One region of the Streptomyces sp. x-19 genome, then DNA from elsewhere that is predicted to be linked to it. Evidence: riboswitches for the same ligand, from Rfam matches in the RefSeq annotation. Region 1 holds a riboswitch; the other holds the start of a gene.
The links. A riboswitch is a leader RNA that binds a small molecule or an ion and turns the genes downstream of it on or off. The one in region 1 is predicted to bind thiamine pyrophosphate.

Region 1 (4,206 bases):
GCGATCCCGGTCCGAGTCGGCTCGGCCGCCGCGACGCTGGCGGTTTCTCTTCCTGCGACGGAAGTGCACCGATTGCAAGCAGTTACGGAGCGACTACGGAAAATGGCGGAGAGGGTACTAACGACACTCGCCTTCTCTATCAGTATCTGAAAACTCACTCCTTGTGATCTGCCTGCATGTGACCGACGATGGCGTCAATAGGGCTTCCGGGGATGATTCCCGGCCATCTCCGATCAAGTGCGGGGCAGTGGTTGATGAACGACACGGTTCAGGCAGAAGTGATCATGAGCTTCCTCGTCTCGGAGGAGCTCGCCTTCCGGATCCCGGTGGAGCTGGAATTCGACAGCGCCGATCCCTATGCCGTCCGGCTCACCTTCGATCTCCCCGGAGACGCGCCCGTGACCTGGGTGTTCGGCCGTGAGCTGTTGCTGGACGGGCTGACCCGCCCGGCGGGCGAGGGCGACGTCCGGGTCGAGCCGTCCGCCCCCGAGCACCTCAGCGACGTCTACATCAGCCTTCAAGTCGGCCCCGAGCGGGCGCTGTTCCGGGCCAGTGCGCCGCCGCTGATCGCCTTCCTGGACCGCACGGACCGGATCGTCCCGCTCGGCAAGGAAGAGGTCTGCGACACCCTGGAGGCCGCGCTCGACCGGATCCTCACGGAGGCTCCGGCCGGCTGAGCCGCCGGCCCCGGCCCCGGCCCCTCTCCCCTGTTCCCCTGCCCTCGCCGCCCGGCTGTCGGCCGCCCCCGCCCTGTTGCGCCCCGTCCGTCACCCGCACCGTCCCCTCGCACCGGCCGGCCCCGTGGCCCGTCCGCCATCAGTGCTTCCGGCGCCGTCCGCGCGCCGCGCGTCGCCCACCGCGTCCACCGACGGCCCCCGTCCGCCCCGACCCGCCCGGCGCCGGTCGGTCCGCCGAGACCACCAGGGCCGCCAGCAGCGTGGTCACCGGCACCGACGCGACCAGCCCGATGCTGCCCACCAGGGTCCGGACGATCTCCTCCGCGACGACTTCGCTGCCGGCGACCCGCCCGACACTGCTCTGCGCGATCGAGAACAGCAGGAGCAGCGGGAGCGCGGCGCCCGCATAGGCCATGACGAGGGTGTTCACCACCGAGGCGATGTGGTCCCGCCCGATGCGCATCGCCGCGCCGTACAGCTTGCGCCAACCCGCCGTCGGATCGGCCTCCTTGAGCTCCCAGACCGCGGCCGTCTGCGTCACCGTCACGTCGTCGAGCACCCCCAGCGAACCGATGATGATCCCCGCCAGCAGCAGACCGCGGATCTCGATGTTCGGGTACAGCCCGTGCACCAGCCCGGTGGTGTCGTCCGTGTTGCCGGTCAGCAGCGCCCAGTGGGTGAAGACCGAGCCCAACAGTGCGATGAGCAGGAGCGAGGCGAGGGTGCCGAGCACCGCCACCGACGTGCGGGCCGTCAGCCCGTGGCACAGGTAGAGCGCGATCAGCATGATCGCGCTGCCGCCGACCACCGCCACCACCAGCGGATCGGAGCCCTGAAGGATCGCCGGCAGGATGAACAGGGTCAACAGGCCGAAGCTGGCCGTCAGCGCCACCAGCGCGAGCACTCCGCGCAGCCGCCCGATGATCACCACCGCGAAGGCGAAGATCGCTGCCAGCACCCACATCGGCACCGTGCGGTCGACGTCGGTCACCGCGTACTGAAGCTCCCTCGGAGCCTTGGGGGAGTAGGAGACGATCACGTCCTGTCCGGTCGTGTAGTGACGCGGGGCATCCGGTGTCACCACCGTCTGGAAGGTCCGGCCGGTGTTCTCCCCCGTGGTGACCTTGATCGTCGCCTGTTCGCAGGGCTTGCCGCGGGACGCTCCGCCGGCCGGTGGCTGGCCCCCGGGCGTGGTGGGCTGCGGCTGCTGCTCGGCGTGCACCGCCGCACAGTCCACCTCCTCGACCTTGGTGACCCGGGCCTTCTCGGTGGGCTGGTCGAAGCCCACACCGGACGGTTTGTGGGGAGGCGCGCCGCCGGGCCAGAGGACGAGCAGACCGACCGCCACCGCGGCCGCGAACGGGATCAGGACGGCGGCGATGACCTTGCGCAGATGGCGGGACACCGGTGCGGCCGGCCCGTGGCCGTGCGCGTGCGCATGGCCGGCGGTGGCGTGCTGGGTTTCGGGAGGGCTCACCGCCCGATCATTGCAAGAACCCGTGGGCCCCCTGTTCACACCGACGCCTCGGCCGCTACCGTGGTGGCACCTTTGCAATCGCGGGAGCTCGGAGCACCGGGCTGAGAGGGCGCTGACCTCCGTCCCAGCGGTGTTTCACGTGAAACACCGGATGACGGAAGCCGCTGCGTCGACCGCCGAACCTGTTACCGGGTAATGCCGGCGTAGGGAGTTGGGTCTACATGACTCTGCAGGATGCACGCACGCCTGAAAACGGCTCGGCCGACGGCGAAAAGCCGCAGATCGGCTGGCACAAGGGCTACGTTTCCGGATCGCGTCCGGACCTCCGGGTCCCGGTCCGGCGGGTGCACCTCACCAACGGCAAGGACGTGACGCTCTACGACACGTCAGGGCCGTACACCGATCCCCAGATCGAAACCGACGTTCGCCGCGGTCTGGCGCCGCTGCGCGAGAACTGGATCATCGCCCGGGGCGACACCGAGGAGTACGCGGGCCGCCCGATGCGTCCCGAGGACGACGGGATCAAGCACACGTCACCGCGCGGTGGCCTGCGCAACCTCGACGCGGTCTTCCCCGGCCGGCCGCGCCAGCCGCGTCGCGGCCGGGGCGGCACCCCGGTCTCCCAGCTCGCGTACGCCCAACGCGGCGAGATCACCGCGGAGATGGAGTACGTCGCCGTCCGCGAGAACGTCTCCCCCGAGTTCGTGCGGGACGAGATCGCGGCGGGCCGGGCGGTGCTGCCGGCCAACATCAACCACCCGGAGATCGAGCCGATGATCATCGGCAAGAACTTCCTGGTGAAGGTGAACGCCAACATCGGCAATTCCGCGGTCACGTCGTCGATCGAGGAGGAGGTGGAGAAGATGACCTGGGCGACCCGCTGGGGTGCCGACACGGTCATGGACCTCTCCACCGGCCGCAACATCCACACCACCCGTGAGTGGGTGCTGCGCAACTCCCCCGTCCCCATCGGCACCGTTCCCCTCTACCAGGCGCTGGAGAAGGTCGACGGCAAGGCCGAGGAACTGACCTGGGAGATCTACAAGGACACCGTCATCGAGCAGGCCGAGCAGGGCGTCGACTACATGACGGTGCACGCCGGCGTGCTGCTCCGCTACGTCCCGCTCACCGCCAACCGGAAGACCGGCATCGTCTCCCGTGGCGGCTCGATCATGGCGGCGTGGTGTCTGGCGCACCATCAGGAGTCCTTCCTCTACACGCACTTCGAGGAGCTCTGCGACATCCTCGCCGCCTACGACGTCACCTTCTCCCTCGGTGACGGCCTGCGTCCCGGCTCCATCGCGGACGCCAACGACGAGGCGCAGTTCGCCGAGCTGCGGACCCTCGGCGAGCTGAACACCATCGCCAAGCGGCACGGCGTGCAGACCATGATCGAGGGCCCGGGCCACGTCCCGATGCACAAGATCAAGGAGAACATCGACCTCCAGCAGGAGATCTGCGAAGAGGCCCCGTTCTACACGCTCGGCCCGCTCACCACCGACATCGCGCCCGCCTACGACCACATCACCTCGGGCATCGGCGCCGCGATGATCGCCTGGTGGGGCACCGCGATGCTCTGCTACGTCACGCCCAAGGAGCACCTGGGCCTCCCGGACCGCGACGACGTGAAGACCGGCGTCATCACCTACAAGATCGCGGCCCACGCGGCGGACCTCGCCAAGGGACACCCCGGCGCCCAGGAATGGGACGACGCGCTCTCCGACGCCCGCTTCGAATTCCGCTGGGAGGACCAGTTCAACCTGGCCCTCGACCCGGACACCGCCCGCGCCTTCCACGACGCGACGCTGCCCGCCGAACCGGCCAAGACGGCCCACTTCTGCTCGATGTGCGGGCCGAAGTTCTGCTCGATGAAAATTAGCCGAAGCATCACAGAGCAGTTCGGCGGTGCAGAGGGCGCGACCCCCGAGGAGGTCCGGGCCGGAATGCTGGAGAAGTCCAAGGAGTTCGCGGCGGCTGGGAACCGGGTGTACCTGCCTTTGGCTGAGTCCTGATGCCTTGGAGCGGTGGGCCTCTGGCACGGTGTATGAGGCC
Region 2 (4,206 bases), on a different contig from region 1:
AGCGCCCACTGGCCTGCGCCGTGCGGACGACGGGCGGTCCGGGAGGCGTCGACGAGCCGCAGGGTGGATTCGCGGCGCCGCACGGTCCAGGCATGCAGCGCCAACAGTCCCAGTACGGCCGCGAACTGGATCAGGGTGAGCACGGCGGCGGTCGGCAGGTCCAGGAAGTCGGCGGTCTGCCGGTAGATCTCCACCTCCAACGTGGAGAAGGTGGGTCCGCCGAGGATCTGCACCACTCCGAAGGAGGTGAAGGTGAAGAGGAACACCATCAGCGCCGCGGCGGCCACCGCCGGCCCGAGCGCGGGCAGCGTCACCTTCCGCCACGCCGCGAACCTTCCGACGCCCAGGACCCGGGCCGCCTCCTCCTGACGCGGGTCGAGCTGGGACCAGAGCCCGCCGACGGTGCGGACGACGACGGCGTAGTTGAAGAAGACGTGCGCCAGCAGGATCGCCCACACCGAGGTGTCCAGCCGGACGCCCCACAGGTCGTCCAGCAGCCCGCCCCGGCCGACCAGCGCCAGGAAGGCGGAGCCGACGACGACGGTGGGCAGCACGAACGGCACCGCCACCACCGCCCGCAGCAGTTGTTTGCCGGGGAAGTCGAAGCGGGCGAAGACGTAGGCGCCGGGCAGCGCGATCAGCAGCGTCAAGGCGGTCGAGGCAGCGGCCTGCCACACCGTGAACCACAGCACGTGGAGGACGTCCGGATCACCGAGCACGGCGCCGAAGCGGCCGAGTTGCCACTGCCCGCCGTCCTTCAGCCCCCGGCCGACGATCACGGCGACCGGGTAGGCGAAGAACACCGCGAAGAAGACGAACGGCACGACCATCAGGCCGAGCCGCACCGCCGTGGTCCGCGCGGTCCCCCGTTGCCGGGTGCGGGCTACTTCAGAACGAGCGAGGACCACTGCTTGACCCACTGGTCACGGTTCTTGGCGATCGTCTCGGGTGCGAGGGTCGCCGGCTTGTCGATCGTGGCGCCGTAGCGGGTGAACAGCTCCGGCTCCTTGGCGTCCTTGCGTGCCGGGTTGACGAACATCTGCAGCGGCATGTCCTCCTGGAACGTCTTCGACAGGAGGAAGTCGAGCAGCGCCTTGCCGCCCTTCTCGTTCTTGGCGCCCTTGAGCAGACCACCGAATTCGATCTGCTGGAAGCAGGTGCCGGTCGCGACGCCGGTCGGGGCCTCCTTCGGGGCGGGGTTCTTGCCCATCACTTCGGCGGGCGGGCTGGAGGCGTAGGAGACCACCAGCGGCTTGTCCCCCTTGCCCTTGCCGGCCGCGGAGCCCGAGAAGCGCTCGTTGTACGCCTGCTCCCAGCTGTCGACGACCTCGACGCCGTTGGCCTTGAGCTTCTTCCAGTAGTCCGTCCAGCCGGCTTCGCCGTGGGCGGCGATCGTGCCGAGCTGGAAGGCGAGTCCCGGGGAGGAGGTGGCGGAGTTCTCCGTGACGAGCAGGCCCTTGTACTGCGGCTTGAGCAGGTCGTCGAAGGTCTGCGGCGGCGCCAGCTTGTGCTGGGTGAAGTAGGCGCGGTCGTAGTTGACGCAGATGTCGCCGTAGTCGAGGGGCGTGACCCGGTGGCCGTCCTTGTCGAGCTGCAGATCAGCCGGGACGCTGTCCAGGCCCTTGGCCTTGTAGGGGGTGAAGAGCCCGGCGTTCAGCCCGCGCGAGAGCAGGGTGTTGTCGATGCCGAAGAAGACGTCGCCCTGCGGGTTGTCCTTGGAGAGGATCGCCTTGTTGACGGCTTCGCCGGCGTCCCCGCCCCTGAGCACCTTGACCTTGTAGCCGCTCTCCTTCTCGAAGGCGGCCAGGACGGACTTGGAGGCGTTGAACGAGTCGTGGCTGACGAGCGTGACGGTCTTGGCGTCGGCGCTGCTGTCGCCGGCGCTGCCGCATCCGGCGAGTGCCGTCATGCCGGCCGCGGCGGCGAGCGCTGCCGCGGTGATCCTTCTGGTGGTGCTCACTGATTTCCTCCTGGCTGGCCAGGAAGAGACGCGGCCCCGCCCGGTGCCCGCTGCGTTCTTTGTCGGAGACGTTCGGCAGCGGGCGGTGGGCAGGGCGCAACAGCATGAGTGACGACCGAACTTCCTACCCGGAATGACCCGGGCGAGGTTCAAGGGTCTGCGGCGTCGTCGGGCTACGACGTGTCCGCACTCTCAGCGCTGTGGCGCTCCCCTGTCGGAATGTGCATTTGTTCGACGACACCGTACCAGCGGGTGGCTCAGCGCTCCGAGGCTGCAAGCTGTCCGCAGGCGCCGTCGATCTCCTGGCCCCGGGTGTCCCGCACGGTCACGGGCACGCCGTGCGCCTCGATGGCCCGCACGAACGCCAGCTCGTCCTCGGGCCGCGAGGCGGTCCACTTCGAGCCGGGGGTCGGGTTGAGCGGGATGAGGTTGACGTGGACGCGCTTGCCCTTGAGCAGCCGTCCCAGCAGGTCACCGCGCCACGCCTGGTCGTTGATGTCGCGGATCAGGGCGTACTCGATCGAGACCCGGCGGCCGGACTTCTCGGCGTACTCCCACGCCGCGTCCAGCACCTCGCGGACCTTCCAGCGGGTGTTGACGGGCACGAGGGTGTCCCGCAGCTCGTCGTCGGGCGCGTGCAGCGACAGCGCGAGCCGGCACTTGAAGCCCTCGTCGGCGAACCGCAGCATCGCCGGGACCAGCCCGACGGTGGAGACGGTGATGCCGCGCTGGGAGAGGCCCAGCCCGTCCGGCTCGGGGTCGGTCAGCCGCCGGATGGCGCCGACCACCCGCTTGTAGTTGGCGAGCGGCTCACCCATGCCCATGAAGACGATGTTGGACAGCCGTGCCGGTCCGCCGGGCACCTCGCCGTCGCGCAGCGCCCGCATCCCGTCGACGATCTGGTGCACGATCTCGGCGGTGGAGAGGTTGCGGTCCAGGCCGGCCTGGCCGGTGGCGCAGAACGGGCAGTTCATGCCGCAGCCGGCCTGCGAGGAGATGCACATGGTGACCCGGTCCGGATAGCGCATCAGGACGGACTCGACGAGGGTGCCGTCGTGCAGGCGCCACAGCGTCTTGCGGGTGGTGTCGTCGTCGCACGAGATGTGCCGCACCACGGACATCAGGTCCGGCAGCAGTTCGGCGGCGAGCTTCTCGCGCGCCGCCGCGGGGATGTCGGTCCACTGGGCGGGGTCGTGCGCGTAGCGGGCGAAGTAGTGCTGCGACAGCTGCTTGGCGCGGAACGGCTTCTCGCCGATCGCCGCCACCGCCTCGCGGCGCTCGGCCGGGCTGAGGTCGGCGAGGTGCCGCGGTGGCTTCTTGGCGCCGCGGGGGGCGACGAACGTCAGTTCTCCCGGGGCCGGGCGTGCCATGGGCGGAAACTCCTCTGTGCGACGAGGTCGGGCGGCTTCTGCCGACGCATGACCGGGGTCCGGACGGGCCGGAACCGGGAGACCTCACGGATCGTCCCCGCGGTCGCGGGGACGGAAAGGGCGCGCCACGAACGAGCGACGCGCCCTTCAAGGGTAACCGGCGACGCTCAGCCCGATCCCACGAAGATCACGAACAGCAGCCAGACGACGGGAGCGGTCGGCAGCAGCGAGTCCAACCGGTCCATGATCCCGCCGTGACCGGGCAGCAGGGTGCCCATGTCCTTGATGCCCAGATCCCGCTTGATCATGGATTCGCCGAGGTCACCGAGGGTGGCGCTGACCGCGACCGCGAGGCCGAGCAGCAGTCCCTGCCACCAGATGCCGCCCTTGATCAGGAACTGCATGCACAGCGCGCCCGCCACCATCGCGAAGAGCACCGCTCCGACGAGTCCCTCGCGGGTCTTGCCGGGACTGATCCGCGGCGCGAGCTTCTTCCTGCCGAAGCGCCAGCCGACCGCGTAGGCGCCGGTGTCGCTGACGACCGTCAGCAGCAGGAAGGTCAGCACCCGCTGCGGCCCGTCGTCCTCGGCCGCCAGCATCAGCGCCACGAAGGTCGCCAGGAAGGGGACGTAGAAGGCCGCGAAGATGGCGGCCGTGACGTCCCGGAGGTAGTTCTGGGGCGCCTCGGTCATCCGCCAGACGAGGACGGCGAGCGCGGTGAGCGCCATCGCCACCCAGGCGCCTTCGGCACCGCGCACGTACCCGGCGACGACCATCGCGGTGCCGCCGAGCGCGAGCGGGACCAGCGGCACCCGGATGTCCTTGCGCTCGGCCAGCCGCGAGGTCAGTTCCCACAGGCCCACGACGACGGCGATC

Region 2: it holds a riboswitch for thiamine pyrophosphate, as region 1 does, so the genes downstream of both, ACLJT4_RS17515 (thiamine ABC transporter substrate binding subunit) here and thiC (phosphomethylpyrimidine synthase ThiC) in region 1, are expected to answer to the same signal.

The regions. Positions count from the first base shown of each region.
Region 1 covers NZ_JAJPWK010000002.1:236,181-240,386, forward strand. Annotated here, with positions in the region: gene ACLJT4_RS05395 (IclR family transcriptional regulator) at 1-150, shown strand, start outside; gene ACLJT4_RS05400 (SsgA family sporulation/cell division regulator) at 255-677, shown strand; gene ACLJT4_RS05405 (YibE/F family protein) at 817-2,154, opposite strand; TPP riboswitch at 2,225-2,381, shown strand; gene thiC (phosphomethylpyrimidine synthase ThiC) at 2,376-4,166, shown strand.
Region 2 covers NZ_JAJPWK010000006.1:98,030-102,235, forward strand. Annotated here, with positions in the region: gene ACLJT4_RS17510 (ABC transporter permease) at 1-845, opposite strand, end outside; gene ACLJT4_RS17515 (thiamine ABC transporter substrate binding subunit) at 884-1,960, opposite strand; TPP riboswitch at 2,064-2,183, opposite strand; gene rlmN (23S rRNA (adenine(2503)-C(2))-methyltransferase RlmN) at 2,218-3,330, opposite strand; gene ACLJT4_RS17525 (phosphatidate cytidylyltransferase) at 3,498-4,206, opposite strand, start outside.